4 regions of the Alteromonas infernus genome follow, and region 2 is predicted to be linked to each of the others. Evidence: predicted binding sites of a transcription regulator. Region 2 holds the regulator's gene; each other region holds the start of a gene.
The links. Region 2 encodes FNR, which switches genes on or off when oxygen is low (the NO sensors DNR and NnrR bind a similar motif). Its sites were predicted from a motif close to TTGATCTAGATCAA; they were not measured.
Positions count from the first base shown of each region.

Region 1: a site for FNR is predicted at 2,810-2,823, ahead of ACX5J7_RS03715 (OmpW family outer membrane protein). Genes of this name have one in related genera too.
Region 3: a site for FNR is predicted at 2,731-2,744, ahead of ACX5J7_RS15535 (PRC-barrel domain-containing protein). Genes of this name have one in related genera too.
Region 4: a site for FNR is predicted at 2,423-2,436, ahead of hemN (oxygen-independent coproporphyrinogen III oxidase). Genes of this name have one in related genera too.

Region 1 is NZ_CACSIG010000008.1:394,991-399,321, reverse strand. It holds gene ACX5J7_RS03730 (gamma carbonic anhydrase family protein) at 98-640, shown strand; gene aroE (shikimate dehydrogenase) at 637-1,476, opposite strand; gene ACX5J7_RS03720 (group II truncated hemoglobin) at 1,475-1,906, shown strand; gene ACX5J7_RS03715 (OmpW family outer membrane protein) at 2,022-2,696, opposite strand; gene hemF (oxygen-dependent coproporphyrinogen oxidase) at 2,932-3,864, opposite strand; gene tsaC (L-threonylcarbamoyladenylate synthase type 1 TsaC) at 3,861-4,331, opposite strand, start outside.
Region 2 is NZ_CACSIG010000037.1:28,479-32,809, reverse strand. It holds gene ACX5J7_RS10230 (heavy metal translocating P-type ATPase) at 1-1,130, shown strand, start outside; gene ccoS (cbb3-type cytochrome oxidase assembly protein CcoS) at 1,132-1,362, shown strand; gene ACX5J7_RS10220 (sulfite exporter TauE/SafE family protein) at 1,349-2,008, shown strand; gene fnr (fumarate/nitrate reduction transcriptional regulator Fnr) at 2,054-2,794, shown strand; gene uspE (universal stress protein UspE) at 3,045-3,968, shown strand; gene ttcA (tRNA 2-thiocytidine(32) synthetase TtcA) at 4,083-4,331, shown strand, end outside.
Region 3 is NZ_CACSIG010000063.1:55,534-59,864, forward strand. It holds gene ACX5J7_RS15520 (LysR family transcriptional regulator) at 1-857, opposite strand, end outside; gene ACX5J7_RS15525 (rhodanese-like domain-containing protein) at 909-1,262, opposite strand; gene ACX5J7_RS15530 (ArsR/SmtB family transcription factor) at 1,460-1,771, shown strand; gene ACX5J7_RS15535 (PRC-barrel domain-containing protein) at 1,858-2,607, opposite strand; gene ACX5J7_RS15540 (MaoP family protein) at 2,803-3,159, opposite strand; gene ACX5J7_RS15545 (hypothetical protein) at 3,561-3,728, shown strand; gene ACX5J7_RS15550 (LysR family transcriptional regulator) at 3,855-4,331, shown strand, end outside.
Region 4 is NZ_CACSIG010000063.1:104,123-108,453, forward strand. It holds gene ACX5J7_RS15720 (ATP-binding cassette domain-containing protein) at 1-976, shown strand, start outside; gene hemN (oxygen-independent coproporphyrinogen III oxidase) at 963-2,339, opposite strand; gene ACX5J7_RS15730 (SGNH/GDSL hydrolase family protein) at 2,471-3,172, shown strand; gene ACX5J7_RS15735 (DsbA family oxidoreductase) at 3,326-3,961, shown strand; gene ACX5J7_RS15740 (XdhC family protein) at 3,992-4,331, shown strand, end outside.

The DNA.
Region 1 (4,331 bases), on a different contig from region 2:
TAACTAACTTACCGTACTATTAGTATTATGAGCGCAACAAGACACTCATTGGTTAGTTGATTAGCTAATATGTTCATACTCAAAAGGAACGTTATAGATGAAGAACACTGTAGGTAGCTTTAAGGGCATTTTCCCATCAATAGATAAATCAGTATATATAGACGCTTCATGTCGAATTGTTGGTGATGTAAAAATTGAAAAAGATAGTAGCGTCTGGCCTTTAGTTGCTGCTCGAGGCGATGTAAACAAAATACGTATTGGCGCTCGCTCTAATATTCAAGACGGTAGTGTTTTGCACGTTACCCGTAAATCTGAGAAAAACCCTGATGGATTTCCGCTTATTATTGGGGATGACGTTACCGTTGGGCACAAATGTATGCTTCATGGTTGTCAGTTAGGCAACCGTATATTAGTAGGCATGGGCGCTATTGTCATGGATGGTGTTGTCGTTGAAGACGATGTGTTTATTGGCGCGGGTACATTAGTACCACCAAACAAGCGATTAGAGAGCGGTTTTCTTTACGTTGGAAACCCAATGCAGAAGAAGAGGCCGCTCAATGACGCTGAAATGGCGTTTTTAAAACAGTCTGCTGTTAATTATGTTGTGTTAAAAGATGAATACTTGGAAGAAGCGAACTAGTTTCGCTTCTCACTTTGCTCAACAATGTCACGAACTCGCTTAACAATATCAGAAGTGTCTGGGCGCTTTTGTGTCCATATATAGAACGCTTCAGCCGCTTGCTCAACCAGCATCCCTAACCCATCTATTTGCGTTTTAACACCTAGTTCAGCCGCATCTCTCATAAAACGCGTGGGTGAATTTTTATAAACCATGTCGTACACCACTTCACAGTGTTGTAAAACACCGTCATTCAAACTGCACGGCAACGCATTGCTTAAACTAGCTGCTGTTGAATTGATAATAATATGAGGTGCAATCGTTGCGATATCCTCAAGGGCCACTACGTCCACTTTAGGGTTTGAAGCAGCGCTTGCCACTTCTTCAGCTTTGGCTTTCGTTCTATTCGCAATAGTCAGTGTAGCAGCGCCCGCTTTTAATAACGGAGAAATGACGCCACGGGCTGCGCCGCCGGCTCCGATAAGTAACACGTGTTTATCTTTAATTTTCACGCCGCTATTTAGTAAATCATTGACTAGCCCCACACCATCTGTGTTGAACCCTAACAGCTCACCTCTGTCACCATTCATTAGTGTATTAACAGCTTGTGCGTCTTTAGCTGCTTGATCATCTACCTTTGCTAAGTTAAAGGCATCAAGCTTAAAAGGCATGGTGACATTGCAGCCTACAGCGCCTTCTTGAGCTAAAAACGCTTTGGCAGCTTCAACAAAACCATCTTCAGGCGCAAGTATCTTTTCATAAGAAATCTTTTCTCCGACCTGATCTGCAAACATCTGATGGATGGTTGGTGATAAACTCTGTGCAATAGGGTTGCCAAATACAGCGAATTTTTTCATGGGAATACGAGACTTATTTAATATAAAGAAGAAAAGCGATAATCGTGTTACGCAGAGTACACCATATGCGCGTATAGGTGGAGAGAAGAAAGTACGCGAATTGGCGAATACGTTTTACGACATAATGGAAACCGACCCATTAGCAAGCGAACTTTTGGCTCTTCACCCTCAACCGCTTGATAGAATTCGCCACGTGTTCTTTTTATATTTAAGTTTGTGGCTTGGCGGCCCAGATGATTATCAGCAGCAATTCGGCCACCCGCGACTTCGTGCACGCCACCTTCCTTATACCGTAACGCCAGAACTTAAAGCGCAGTGGATGTACTGTATGCGCAAGGCTATGTTTAAAACTGTCGATGATATAACGTTAGCGCAACAGCTACTTGAAGCACTTGACCAGCTTGCCAGCCATATGGTGAACACCAAATAAAAAAGCGCGTTGAAAGGAATAACCTTTAACGCGCAAGTCCCCTGTTACTGTCTACGCTCTTTGTGGCGTATAAAGTAGTACAATTACGAAAGCCTCAATTTTTGGGTGTTCGGCCTTAAAAGGTATAGCCTACCGATATGGTGTACACCCAAGGGTCTATTTCAATATCACTCACCTTACCTGCGGCATCACCAACCTTAAACGTGGCTTCAGTATCAATATCGATGAAACGTACTGATGCATTTACATGCCACTTTGTATCAATTTGGTAGTCCATACCCACTTGAGCTGATAAACCAAATGAGTTATCGAGTGATAGGTCGCTTAAGCCTGCATCCTCGTTTGCGCCAGTAAATTCCTCATCAAAGATAAAGGTGTAGTTAATACCCGCACCAATATATGGCTGAAAGGCTGAACTTGCATCGTTGAAGTAATAGTTAGCGGTGAGTGTTGGCGGTAAGTGAGTAACTTCACCAAGCTGATTTCCCGTACCTAACGGGTCGGCAACAGAGAAGTTCACGTCGTGCTTAAAGGGCGTTGCCGCAAGCAGTTCGATATTAATTTTATCAGTAATGAAGTATGCAACGTTCAAACCTAGCTGGGTATCGTTATCAATATTAAGGGCAACACCAAGATCATTGCCACCAGCGACGATGTTAGAAGTAGATTCGTCAGGAGCAACGGTAGTCAGACCGCCTCGAACAATCCAATCGCCCTGCTGATGAGCGCTAGCTAAAGGTGAAAGTGCAGCAAGGGTAAGACAAAGTGCAGATAAAGTGTGTTTGCGCATGATGTGTCTCTTTTGTGTTTAACTAAGATGGCGCTACTTTACGCCGTTAGCTAAACGAAACATTGATCCAGCGCAAAGTTAATAACCCACTGAAACACCAACGGTATTTGAAATTGATATAGATCAACAAGAAATGCCGCAGAGTGACTTCATGCGGCGTTTTTGTATGACTTTTTTATGCTTAAACTTTCTTTGGTGTAAGCCTGGATAAAGAAGTGATTGAATTGAACACTTTTTACCACGGAGTAGGTTTAAGCCAATCCGTAAGCTTAGCCTCAGCACTCCCTGGTGCCGGGGTATAGCAGTATTCCCACCGGGCCAACGGCGGCATAGACATTAAAATAGATTCCGTACGTCCACCGGTTTGCAAACCAAATAAGGTGCCACGGTCGAATACTAGATTAAATTCAACATAGCGACCTCTGCGATAAAGCTGAAAATCACGCTCTCTTTCGCCATAATCAGTTTGCTTGCGTCGCTCAACAATAGGGACATAAGCATCAATAAAACCATTGCCAACCGCCTGCATAAAAGCGAATGACTGCTCGAAGCCCCATTCATTAAGGTCGTCAAAGAACAACCCACCTACGCCACGGGTTTCGTTGCGGTGTTTTAAGTAAAAGTACTCATCGCACCATTTTTTGTACTTGGGGTATACGTCTTCACCGAATGGCTTGCATAATTTCTTGGCTGTATCATGCCAATGCACCACGTCGTCTTTAAAGGGATAAAACGGCGTTAAATCAAAGCCACCGCCAAACCACCAGATAGGTGCTTCGCCCTCTTTTTCTGCAATAAAAAAGCGCACGTTTGCATGAGAGGTGGGAATATACGGGTTGTGGGGGTGAATAACTAAAGATACTCCCATTGCCTGAAAGTTTCGCCCTGCAAGCTCCGGACGATTAGCCGTAGCAGACGCTGGCATTTGACTGCCGAACACATGGGAAAAGTTTACGCCGCCTTGCTCTATCACCGCACCATTTTTAAGCACGCGAGAGCGTCCACCGCCCCCTTCTTCGCGCTGCCAACTGTCTTCAACAAACTGGCCCTTACCGTCGGCAAGTTCAAGGGTTTGGCAAATGGTATCTTGCAACCCTAGTAGATAGCTTTTTACTTGTTCTATTACTTCAGCGGCATTTTTACCGTCCAATAACTCTGCTGATGTCATGCTCTTATTACCTCTGCTGTGTCACCATCGCGAATGGTACTGGGTTTAGTTGCACCGCCTACTTTACCTTCTACATAAAATACAGAATCTGCAAACACGGCTTTGGCTTCGTCGGTGTCTGTCGCTGGCGGTTGCCCTGTTAGGTTAGCGCTGGTTGAAACAAGTGGCTTACCCAACTTATTGCATAGCGCTACAACCACAGGATGATTAGTTACGCGCACCGCTATTTTACTATGTTTGCCGGTTAACCAAACAGGCGCCGATGACGACTTAGGTAATAGCCAGGTGTTAGGGCCAGGCCAGCTTGAAAAAATATCGGTACGTCTATCGGGACGAATTGCATTGTCATCTACGTAGGGCAAAAGCTGGCTGTAATTAGCGGCAATTAATATTACGCCTTTTTCAACAGGCCTTTGTTTGATATCTAATAGTGCATTAACCGCTGCTTCGTTGTCAGGGTCACATCC
Region 2 (4,331 bases):
CGGCACAATTAGCCGATAACTTTTCCCGTTATTTCGTGAGCGCCGTACTGGTTATCTCAGCGTTAACTTACGGGTTTTGGTACGTAAACGGCAGTGACGATGCCTTTTGGATCACTATATCTGTGCTGGTAGCAACCTGTCCTTGCGCGTTAGGTTTAGCCACGCCTTCAGCGCTAACCTGCGCTATGGCGAAATTAAACCGCCAAGGCATTTTGCTAAAACGCGCCGACGCCCTCGAGCAGATCACTAATATCGACACCATAGCATTGGATAAAACCGGCACCCTGACTCAAGGCAAGTTCACGATTTCCAATGCGTGGTTTGCTGACGGAATTGATAGCGAAAGCGCTATGGCGATAGCCTGCGCGCTTGAAGCTCGTTCCGAACACCCAATCGCGAAGGCCTTTAACGGTAAGGTATCACACAAGGTGGATAATTTTTCCGTAACGCCTGGGGGTGGCATTAGCGGTGTAATCAATGATACACATTTTTCAATGGGCTCTGCCGCATTTAGCCTGGCTAACTTACCATCATCAGATACTTACCCATCAGCCAATGTATTTTTAACAGTAAAAGGGCAAATCATTGCTGCTTTTGAAGTACGTGACACCCTTCGTGACGATACCCATGAAACTCTAGATATCTTGTCGCAAAGCCATACCCTTGCGGTATTAAGTGGTGACACCCAACAAAACGTTGATACGCTAACCGCGCCTTTGCCCATAAAAACGGCGAAAGGCGGCTTAACACCTGAACAAAAATACGAAGCGGTTCAGCAAATGCAGCAAGGGGGAGCCAAAGTAATGATGATGGGCGACGGCATTAACGATGCACCTGTACTTGCCAGTGCAGATGTTGCCATTGCAGTGGGTAACGCAACGGACGTTGCCAAAACGGCTGCTGACGTTATATTGCTGGGCGATCAACTGTTATCTGTACCAGCGCTAATTAAAACCTCACATCAAGTGAAACAGAAAATAAGACAAAACATCGGCTGGGCTGTGGGATACAACCTTTTAATATTGCCTTTCGCCGTGTCTGGTTTACTTTCTCCATGGATGGCGGTTGTGGGTATGTCATTAAGCAGTATCATTGTAGTTACAAACTCAACGCGACTTTTGAGCAAATAGCATGAGTATTATTTACGTATTAATTCCTATCGCCATCATTATTGTGGCAGTCGCTATTGTCATTTTCTTTTGGGCGGTAAAAACCAATCAGTTCGAGGATTTAGACCGCCAAGGCTATAGCATTCTTTTTGACGATGACTTATCGCCAGAAGAGAAAAAACTGGCCGAACAGCGCAAACAAATACAAGAAGATAAGGCAGCAAAAAGCCAAGAAGATAATGGACGGGATTAATTACTTTTCTGCCTTTCTTATAGGTTTAGCAGGAGGCGTACATTGTGTAGGCATGTGCGGCGGTATTGTTGCAGCGCTTAGAATGGTATCGCCAAAGGGGGCATCGGCATTGCCCTACACCCTCGCCTACAACATGGGACGCATTACTAGCTATACACTAGCAGGGGCCATTACCGGTGCGCTTGGAAAAATAGCTGCTGACTTCGTACCGCTTGCTAATTATGCCCTCTCTCTTCTAAGCGGCATCATGTTGCTTTTACTCGCTTGTTACTTAGGGAAATGGTGGACGGGTTTATCGGTCTTAGAAAACGCGGGCAAAGGCCTGTTTGCAAAGCTTCAGCCTTTATCAAAACGATTTCTTCCTTTCAAAACGCCGTTAAGCGCGGTTCCCTACGGCTTTATATGGGGCTGGCTACCATGTGGATTGGTCTATTCAACGCTAACCTGGTCTCTGGCAGCGGGTAATGCATTGCAAGGCGCTGGCATTATGTTTTTCTTCGGTTTGGGAACGTTACCCACACTGTTAGCCGCAAGTGCCGGTAGCCAGTATCTTGTTCAAAGCTTTCAGCACAGCTATGTGAGACAAGTCATAGCTGTGATAATGGCCATATATGCCACTTATCTAATTTATGGCGCATTCATGTGAAAATGCGTGTACTATAATCATGTGTACATTAAGAGAGTCAGTCTTATGAGCAAAGGAAGCGAATTTTCAATACATTGTCAGAACTGTAGTTTCAGTCACCTCTGTTTACCTGTTGCATTGAATAAGACAGAAATAGAGTCTCTCGACGATATCATAGAGCGCAAAAAGCCCCTTCATAAAGGTGATACCCTTGTTCAAACCGGCGATAAGTTTGAGTCGTTATATGCAGTAAGAACCGGGTCATTTAAATCGTTTGTGACTAACTCTGAAGGTGAAGAGCAAATAACGGGGTTTCACTTTCCCGGTGACATCATTGGCTTTGATGCCCTTCGAGAAAACAAGCACCAAAGTTACACAATGGCTCTAGAAACCGCCATGGTGTGCGAGTTGCCCTACGAAACGCTTGACGAAATGTCGATGCAGCTTCCTAAATTACGCCATCAAATTATGAGCTTTATGAGTGCAGAGATTAAACATGATCACGATTTGATAATGCTTCTCAACAAACGCACGGCTGAAGAACGCCTTTTGTATTTTATCTCTCATTTATCTCAGCGTTTTGAAGAACGCGGTTTTTCACACAGAGAATTTCACCTTACGATGACGCGTAACGAGATAGGTAACTATCTTGGCTTAACGATAGAGACCATCAGTCGCTTATTAAGTCGTTTCCAAAAAGAAGATATTATTAAAGTTGAAGGTAAACTTATTACGATTGTGGACTTTGAACGCCTTAATACCAAGCTAGAAGTGCTTAACGGCCCGAGTATAGTGTGTAACGGCTAATGTGGTCTAACTCGGTTAAATGGGGTTATCTTCCTAAAAGCGCGCATTCAGCGCGCTTTATACTCCTACTCCCATAACCCTTTTTTCCCATTATTGGCAATGACGCTATACATTGTTGCTTGCCTTGCAATATAAAATACTTGATCTAAAACAACTTACGTTTTCCACATTGTCGTTTATAGTTAGTACAAGTTACTGTTGAACGTTACCGTTCACACAGCCACGACCAAACTTCGTATTAGGGGGAGTTATGATTGAGTGTAAACGAATCCTTGCGGTAGTCGATGCCGAGCGAGATAACCAGCCCGCGTTAAGTCGCGCTTATGAATTAGCATCAAAGACCGGGGCCTCTGTAACTGCGATTATGGTGGTTTACGACTTGTCTTATGATATGACCACTATGTTAAGTCCAGATGAGCGAGAAGCCATGCGAGATGCTGTTACCAATGAGCATGCTAAATGGCTCTCTGGGCAGCTTAAAGAACAAGGCTTCGGTGAAACTGACATCGTGGTTGAATGGAACAATCGTGCCTACGAATCGATTATCTATTACACACTTAAGAATCAAATTGACCTTGTTGTAAAAGCCACTAAAAAGCATGACGACCTGGCTTCCGTTATTTTTACACCTACCGATTGGCATTTAATGCGTAAGTGTCCGCGCCCCGTTTTATTAGTTAAAGAGCATGATTGGCCAGAAGGCGGCGAGATCATTGCCGCTGTAAACGTCGGCAGTGAAGACGAAGAACATGCTGCGCTTAACGACAAGATTACCGTTATCGCCAATGATTATGCGGCCTTGCTAAAAGGTAAGGTTAATTTAGTCAATAGCTTCCCTTCTACGCCACTTAATATTGCTATCGAGGTGCCCGAATTTGACCCTGATACCTATCATGACGCGGTAAAAAATCATCATAAGAAAGAAATGAAAAGCCATGCGTTAAAGTACGGCATTGCAGATGAAAAATGTGTTGTCAGAGAAGGGCTACCTGAAAAAGTCATTCCACAAGTGGCAAAGACATTAGACGCCGAACTCGTCATTATAGGCACTGTAGGCCGTGTTGGTCTTTCTGCCGCGCTTATTGGGAACACGGCGGAGCATGTTATTGATGAGCTAAATTGTGACGTATTGGCTATCAAGCCAGACGGATTCGAGTCGCCGTTAAGTGTGTGATGCCATTAACCTTACGAGCAACCTTTTATGCGTAAATTTAAGAATACAGGCATGGTCTAGAAAAGGCCCTTTATTGTATAATGCTTGCTTTATCACGAACCAAGCTAGTTAATTATGAGTTTAGGCACAAGCAGTGCTGATGCGTCGGTACTAAACGCAGCGCAAAGTAAGCAAAAGTACAACTTCAACAAACTTCAGAAGCGCCTTCGCCGCAATGTGGGTAAAGCCATAGGCGATTTCGGTATGATTGAAAACAATGACAAAGTCATGGTGTGTTTATCTGGCGGTAAAGATAGTTACACCATGCTGGACATTTTATTGTTTTTAAAGAAGATTGCGCCTATTCACTTCGACATAGTTGCG
Region 3 (4,331 bases), on a different contig from region 2:
CCGATGAACGCGCGAGCTGCGGGGCCTAAGGTATCACCATCTTCAAACGACAAATACAGTAATGCTTTTCTTAGCGCGGCATTATTGTCTAAAGGGAGTGGTTGCAAAGTACCGCTTTCTAGCTCTTCTTTAATAATAGCAATTGGTAACCATGCAAATCCTAATCCTTGGGCAATGATATCCAGTGATGTTCTTACATGGCTTACTGTCCAGCGCTGTTCGGCGCCTAGCCACCCAACGTCTGCCTTTCGCTCGGCGGAGGAGTCGCGCACTACTATTTGCCTATGTGCCTTTAAATCTTCAAGGGTGAGTGTTCGGTTTAACTGATGTAGCGGGTGGTCTACATGAGCAACAGCGGCAAACTCAATTTCACAAAGGTCTTCGCTGAACCCATTGGGCAACACGAAAGGGGATATTCCTAAATCTACTTTTCCACTACTTAACAGTGAATTAGCGCCACTTAATACGGTTTCTTCTATCTCAATGCGCAACTGGGGAAATTCAGAAGAGACTTTAGCGAGAACGTTGTATAACAGCTCAGAGGGAAAGATTATGTCCACCGCTATACGTAGTGTTGTTTCTGTTCCGGCCTGTAGGCTATCAGCCACCGCTTCCAACTTATGGGCTTCACTAAGCAGAAAAGAGGCACGGCGGTACATAAGTTCACCCTGTGGAGAAAGCTTTACTTTGCGGCCTATATTTTCAAATAAAGTAACCCCAATCGCGTTTTCTAGCTTTTGTACTGCGTGGTGAACGCTTGATTGACTTTTATGTACTTCTGCAGCGGCTTGATTAAAGCCGCCTGCATCTACAACGGCTTTAAACATACGCCACTGTTCTAGTGTGGATTTAAGCATAAAACGCCTTTTGACTTCGTTTAGCGTCTCTTATAGCACATACGGCTTTACTTAGTCATTTGTGCTGGCTTGATTAATTGTAGGTACAGAACACGTGATAACCGACACATTCTCATAACCCATCTTTAATAGCTGTTCTGCTGCGAGCGTAGCACGCACGCCAGACGCACAGTGAATATAAAGAGGCGTGGAAGCATCGCTAAAGTGTTCCAATGCCTTCATTTCTAAAACGCCACGCGGGATATGAAGGGCGCAAGGGACGGGCTCTTTGCTGACCTCTGCTGCTTCCCTAACATCAATAAGCGTACCCCCATTATTTTTTTGCTCACTGACGGCTTGTTCTGCCGTTATTGTTCTTATGTCCAGGTCGATATTTTCTAGCCGTTTCTTGATATCAATTAGCATTATATTTCCTTTAAAAATCGCTTTCGCTGAAACTGAGGTATAAATAAGATAAAATCAATATTCATAGGGTAGCACTACAAAATTTCATAAAATACGGGAATTCATCGCATAAAATGGCAAGTCGGCAAATTGTCTTATACTTTAGTATAGTAAATGGATAAATTGACGTTGAAATACTTTACAGATAGAGAGTGCTTATGTCCGAGGATATGGTGATAGGTTCAGATGATATAATGGAACATGCGGTGGAGGCTGAGATCTTCCTTAAGCAATTTGCGAACAAAACGCGCCTTATGGTGCTTTGCTCGCTATTAAAGGAGGAGAAATCGGTAACCGAGCTGCTTGAGGTCGTTAGCGTATCACAACCTGTAATTTCACAACATCTTGCCCTACTGCGAGAATCAAAAATGGTGGCCACGAGAAGGGAAGGTCAAACCATTTATTATCGATTAGCTGACGAACGTGTTAAACGTTTAATTGCGTTAATGTACGAATTTTTCTGCGAGTAGTGTTTTTCTTCCTTTCTAAAGTGCAATGTCCGCCTTAGCAAACGGACATTGCATTATCTATCAGCATGAAATTTTCTCGTTAGTCCTTAACGCGTTTCACTATTTATTTGTGCGCATAATGTAGGAATATAAGATTCTTCAGTAATTTTATCACTGTCTACTTCTGGTCGATTAATTAGCTCGTCATGGCTTAGCTTAACGCTGACGCAGTGTGCAGCCCAGTCGATTTTATCTACATCGGTCGGTAGAAGAGCAAGGTGTTTTCCGCCTGGAAGCCAATTATTGGTATCTACAACCAGCAGTACAATTTCCCAGCTTCGCGTATCAATAATAAAGTTACTGATGTGGCCGACATTATCAGTGGTTGTAGCCACCTCGTATCCGCCCACCTCTGCAACAGCACGCAGGTGATTCGTGGATTTTTTAGGGTGGACCGTGTCTGATTCCTCAGCGTGCTGTAATTCAACTAACTCATCGGGATGAGCAAACTCCCCCCAAGCTCCTGGTCCTATCCAATAATAGCCATACCCGAAGTATTTGAAGAGATTCTCCTCATATTCACGAGATACAGGTTTATGCTCATCAATAGACGGACTGTTTTTAAGAGTATCAACCGTCATGTTTATTTGAATGGACTCCTCCTCGGCTTCTAAACCTGTCACAGAGATAGGAGATATCACAACCTTGCGGCTAAGTGGAAGCCAGGTGTTTGTATCTGCAACCAAATAGCGTACGGTAAAGGTCTCGTCATCAAAAAGGATATCGCGGATGCCGCCCACTTTGTCATCCACGGCGTGAATGGAAAAGTGAGTAAGCTGTTTTGAACTAATGATCATCGTTGCGCCTCCTTTGCTTGGGCTCGTTATTCAAAGCGATATTAACAAGTAAATTGGCATCGCTTTGTATTAGTCTAAGTGTAGACAGTCCTTAACGTTTCTTCATTTTGTTCTTGCCAAAAGTTGATTGAGATCATTTCGAGTCGTAAAACAAAAAAGCTCGCCGGAGCGAGCTTTTTTAAGAGGGTCAAATGATTATGCTACATCGAATTCATCGTCGGAAAAGTCGTCGTCATAATCCGATTGATTACTCGCGCTGCTGTGAAGCGTATAAAAGTGCTTCTTGCCTCTTGCTAACCGGACATACTTCGCCCACGCCTTTTCTAGGTTGTTACTTGCTTCAACCTTGCCGCTAATGAAGTCAACAAAATGCGCTTCATCGTCGTTTTGTGGTGTAAGTTCACCCGTTTCTAATTGCAGTAACGTTTTACCGTATTGAGTAAGAAGATCTGCTTCTGCAATGCTAAAGTCACCTGATTTGCGAAATCCATAGGGAAATTTTTGACGGTCAATATAAGGTTTTGCTGATGGTCGAATAGCTAAACGTTTCATGATGTACCCAACGTAATGTTTTGTTCAGCGCACTTTTATGACAATTAAAAACGAAGATAAAACAAAAGATTTTTCTCTTATCAATAAAAAATTTTTAACGGTTTAAAAAGTAACAAAAAAATAAAAATGTAGCTTGCTTTTTGAGCAGTTGCTCGGCAAAGAGAAAGGGGCACTGTTATTGCTTTAATTACTTGTAAAATAGCAATAAAAATTATTTTTATAGGGTTTTATAACTTCCGCGCTTACGGTGCACCATAGTACAGCTAACTGGCAGAAACATAGTTTTAAGCCAATCAAAGCGTGAATCATCAAAAATTATTATCGCTACGATGATTAAAATTCGTTTTTCATTTTATGGCTTAGGATAATAATTAAGGCGTGTTAACTACCTAGAGAATGCAATGAGCAAAGACTATCGTTACCAGCGTGAAGAATGGGACTCGGTAGAAGACGAAGGTTTTCACGCTAAAAAGCCAAATGCTAAACGTCATAGCGATGTGAAGGCAAAGCAAAAGCGTGACCTGCAACGTCGTGATAAACAGCGTCGCCTGCACCAAGAAGAGTATTAATTCATCGAGTTGGTGAAATTTTAATAAAGCGTACCGTTACATGCGGTACGCTTCTGTGCTTTTGTGTTTACTTGCCGTATTATCTGTGCCAACTTAGTTTTACTTTGATTTGGTTGTACAACAAGCATGGATATACGCTTTCTCACCACGTTTATAGAAGTGGCAAAAACCCGTCACTTTGGTAAAGCCGCAGAGAATCTTTACCTCACTCAGTCTGCCGTAAGCGCTCGCATAAAGTTACTTGAAGAGTACTTTCATACCACGTTGTTCATAAGGCAAAGAAATAGTATCCAGCTTACTCAATCGGGCGAAAAATTATTGCCCTACGCTCGACAGCTTTGCGCGACGCTAAACGAGGCAAAACAAGAGCTACAAATTCAGTCATCTGAATATGTTGTGTGCGGCGCCACACAACTAGCGAGCGAGTTATTATTACCCCAAATGTTAAGTCACTTGCACAGTACATTTCCCGATTGGTCAGTGAAAGCCGAAGTGCTTACGCTCGATAGCTTGTCCAGACAACTTCATGAGCGTGTAACCGATCTTTCTTTTTCCACCGAACCGCTTAAGTCAGAAGAAGTAAACAGTGAGGTTTTACTAGAA
Region 4 (4,331 bases), on a different contig from region 2:
AAAGATAGGTATCGTGTTTCAGCAGCCCATGTTGTTTCCGCATACTAACGTGCGGGGTAATTTAGCCTTGGCGCAGCGTCATGCTAGCCCCAACCCCTTATCAGTAGAGGCGTGTGTAAAAGGGTGTTACTGCGAGCACCTTTTAGAAAAGCCTATTGATTCACTATCAGGGGGGGAGGCACAGCGTGTGGCGATAGCGCGGGCTTTGGCGAATGGCCCTTCCGTTTTATTGCTAGATGAGTCACTAAGCGCCATCGATATTTTTACCCGGCGCAAAATTTATCAGTTCTTAAATACTCTGTGTGTGTCTGGCCAGCTTACTTGCTTTGTTATCTCTCATGATTTAGATGATTTAGCACTCTTTAGTGATGAACTGGTTTATGTAGAGCAAGGTAAGGTATCGCTTTGCGGTGCGACAACAGATGTGCTTTCTCAAGTATTCGAAAAAGAAGGGGTTGCAATACCTTCAGCCGTATTAGAGGGGCATAAGTGCTCTGAAAGCGTTACGCAAGTTGAAAATATGCACGGCATAACCCGAATTATGGTTGCAGGTCATGAGGTATTTGTTACAGAAGAAGCAATATCATACATGGAAAATACTAAGAGCGCTTACAGGGCACACAGCATTACAGAGGTGAGTAACCCAGAGCAGGATAACGGGCCTGCGCCAGTACGTTTTGCGGTAAAAGCCTGCGATGTGAGCATAGATATTAATGTGGGAGGATTTAACAGCGCGAGCACGGTTAGCATTTTAAATGCGCTACCTTGCACGATAACAAGTATTGAGCCTGTACGGCTCACTTCTAGCCAAAACAAAAAGTCGCATCAGCAAGTTACATGGGGCGGTAAAGTGCTTTTGAAGCTTATTTTAGAGAATGACAGCCAAGCACTTTACGCAAGTATTAGTCATATTTCTTTATCGCGCCTCAACTTAAATGTTGGCGATAAAGTGATTGCCCGATTTAAATTGCCTTAGAGTAATTACTAAGCGTTTCAGTCGCATTTAGGTAGGCATCAAAACGGGTACATACCGCTCTAATAAATATCCGAGCATGTTCTGGTACCCGTATGTGGTGCGCCGAAATTTCAATGATTCCATCGTCTGCAAGACGCTCTAAATTACTTAATGCTTCTGAAAAGTACTCGTCAAAAATAATATGATGCTTGCTGGAAATACTCTGTTTATCTACAGACAGGTTGCACATCAAGCTTGATATTACATCACGACGAACGAGGTCGTCTGGTGTTAACGAAAGCCCAACTTTGGCTGAGGGTAATTGTCTGTCTATACGTTTATAGTACTCTTTCAAATCTTTGGCGTTTTGAGTAAAAGCATTACCTATTGTGCTAATAGCAGACACGCCGACGCCAATTAGGTCGGTATCTCCGCGCAAAGTATAGCCTTGGAAGTTTCGGTGAAGCTTACCTTTGTGCTTAGCGATGGCGAGTGAATCGCTGCGTAACGCAAAATGATCCAGCCCAATCATTTCATACCCCACTTTTTTAAAGCCATTTACAGCAAGGTTGTACAAGGCTGCTTTCTCTTCGCTACTAGGAAGAGTTCCTGGCGCAAACTTTCGCTGTGCGGCAAAGCGCTCTGGCAGATGAGCGTAGCTAAAGAGCGAGATACGGTCTGGCATCATGGCTTTAGTTGCAGCTATGGTAGATGCAAAAGTCTCTTCTGATTGGTTAGGCAGGCCGTAAATTAAATCCAAATTCACCGATTCGAAACCTAAAGTACGGGCTTCGGACACTAAATCTGCGATATGCGAAGTACTTTGAACACGGTTTATTGTTTTTTGCACGTTGTAGTCAGTGTCTTGAAGGCCAAAGCTGATACGGGTATAGCCCAAGCCCCTCAGATTTTGTAAATAGGTTTTATCAACGTTTCTTGGGTCTAATTCAATAGATAATTCAGCGCCTACTTCAAACGTGAAATGTTTTTTCAAAAGGTACATTAAAAAAGTGTGCTGAACTTTATTTAAAAAACTGGGCGACCCACCGCCTAAATGCAGCGAAACTACAGGCTTATCGTCTGCTAAATAACGCTTAGAAACTATCTCTTTTTCTAAGTAGTCTAAATAGTCGTCTGCCTTTTCGTTGTGCCGAGTCACAAGTTTGTTGCAGCCGCAGTAATAGCAAAGCGTTTTACAAAAAGGAATGTGCACATACAAACTCACGGCTTTCGCTTTAGACACGGTTAGCGCGTGAGGGGATAAATCTTCTTTTAGCGATTCGAACTTAAGTGCAGTAGGGTACGAGGTATAACGAGGTGCATGTTGCGCATATTTGGTTATAGTGGAATTATCGCGAAGTTGTTTTATAGCAATGGTGTTCATTTTTTATCTACACTTATGTTGAACCATCTTGGTGGTTATTCACCAATATAGATTTAGCATAATGAATAAGGCAGGGGCTTGTTTTGATCTACTTCAAGGTTTTTGCGTTAAATATAGTTACAGTTTTGATTATGCCCTTAATTCTGGTACAGGGGCTTTGGGTTCGCAAAAAAACGCAAGTGCTGCCTGAGCCTAGGGGGGAGCGGGTATTTGCCGCTTTTAAAAACATTAAGGCAACATCAAATCGTGTTTTAGTTGTGGGCGACTCAGCGGCCGCGGGCGTTGGGGCTGATACACAGCACCGTGCGCTATCAGGGCTGCTGTATGCTGGCTTGTCTAAGCATAGCCCCACCCACGTATCGCTACATGCCAAAACGGGTTATAAAAGTGAAGATGTGATAGCGCTTCTACATGGACTACCTGCTGAAAGCTTCGCATCAGCATTGGTTTCTATTGGTGTAAACGATGTCACTAAGTTTGTTTCAATAGCCCGCTGGCGAAAAAATATAGAAATTGTGCATAAGCTATTAACCCAAAAATTCGGCTGCCAACGAATCGTGTTTACCGCGCTGCCACCAATCCACAGTTTTCCCGCACTACCCCAGCCTTTGCGGGCGCTACTTGGGTTAAGGGCGCTTCTGCTAAATCAAGTGCTTGAGCAGTGTGTTGTAAATTGGGCTAACACTGAAGTGCTTTATGTACCAGCGCTTAAGGTAACGGGTTCGGTTCAAGGTGTTCAGCAAAGTGGGCTAATGGCAGAAGACGGCTTTCACCCGTCTGCAGAGGGATATCATCTGTGGGCACAGCATGCGCTAGAGCGATTAAAACGATAATTTATTTTTCTACGGCAGCTCTAAATAAAGCATCCCTTGGGGTTGAAGTTTCTTTTAGTAACCTCATTTTGTTACCAACCTTATCTAGTTACTAGCCTTATCTAGTTACTAACCTTAACTAAGTAATAACGATTTCAATAAAAGAGAGCAAATATGCAGAAAGTGACCGTAAATATGGTGTCCGATGTGGTTTGTCCGTGGTGTATCGTAGGGTACCAGCGTTTACAAGAAGCCATTAAAGCGCTTGACGATATTGAAGTCGACATTAAGTTTCACCCCTTCGAGCTAAACCCAAACATGCCTGAAGAAGGACAGAACTTACGTGAGCATATAATGGAGAAATATGGCATTGGTGCAGAACAAAGCGCGCAGAATAGAGCACGCCTTGTAGAAGCAGGCAAAGGCTTAGGCTTTGCGTTTAATTTCGACGACGACTCTCGCATGCAAAATACCTTTAAAGCCCATCAACTTATTCACTTTGCAGCCGAGAAGGGGCTTGAAGAACAGATGAAGCTAAGTTTGTTTAGCGCTTATTTTACCGATGGCAAAGACATAAATGATAATGCCGTGCTAGTAAAGCTTGCCGCAGGGGCAGGGCTTGATAAGTCACAGGCCAGCGAAGTGCTAGAAAGCGGTAAATACGCGTCTGTTGTGCGTGAAGAAGAAACACTGTGGATGCAGCGAGGAATTCAAAGTGTTCCTACCTTTGTGATTGGCAATCAGGGCGTAGCGGGGGCACAAGAGCCAGCCACACTTGCGTCATTTATCAAAGAAGCAGCATCGCAGTAATAAGCAGTTTAAACAAGCGCTAGGGTAATTATGAGCAATCACGTTAATCATCTGCTGTCGCAGTGGCTACCGCTAAAAGATAAGCACAAGTGGGTGCTTGGTTTCATTTTTAAGACTGAGGGGTCTTGCTATCGAAAAGCGGGCGCCATGATGCTTTTCAGCGATGCGGGCCATCAACTTGGTATTTTAAGTGGTGGGTGTTTAGAAAGTGACATTGTTAAAAAAGCGCAGCGGGTAATGACTGATGGTGTGAGTCGCACGGCGGTTTACGATGATGAAGATGAAGAAGATATCGCCTTTAAATTGGGCGTAGGTTGTGGTGGCGTGGTGCACCTATCGCTTGTACCGGTTAACCAAGACAATCAGTACC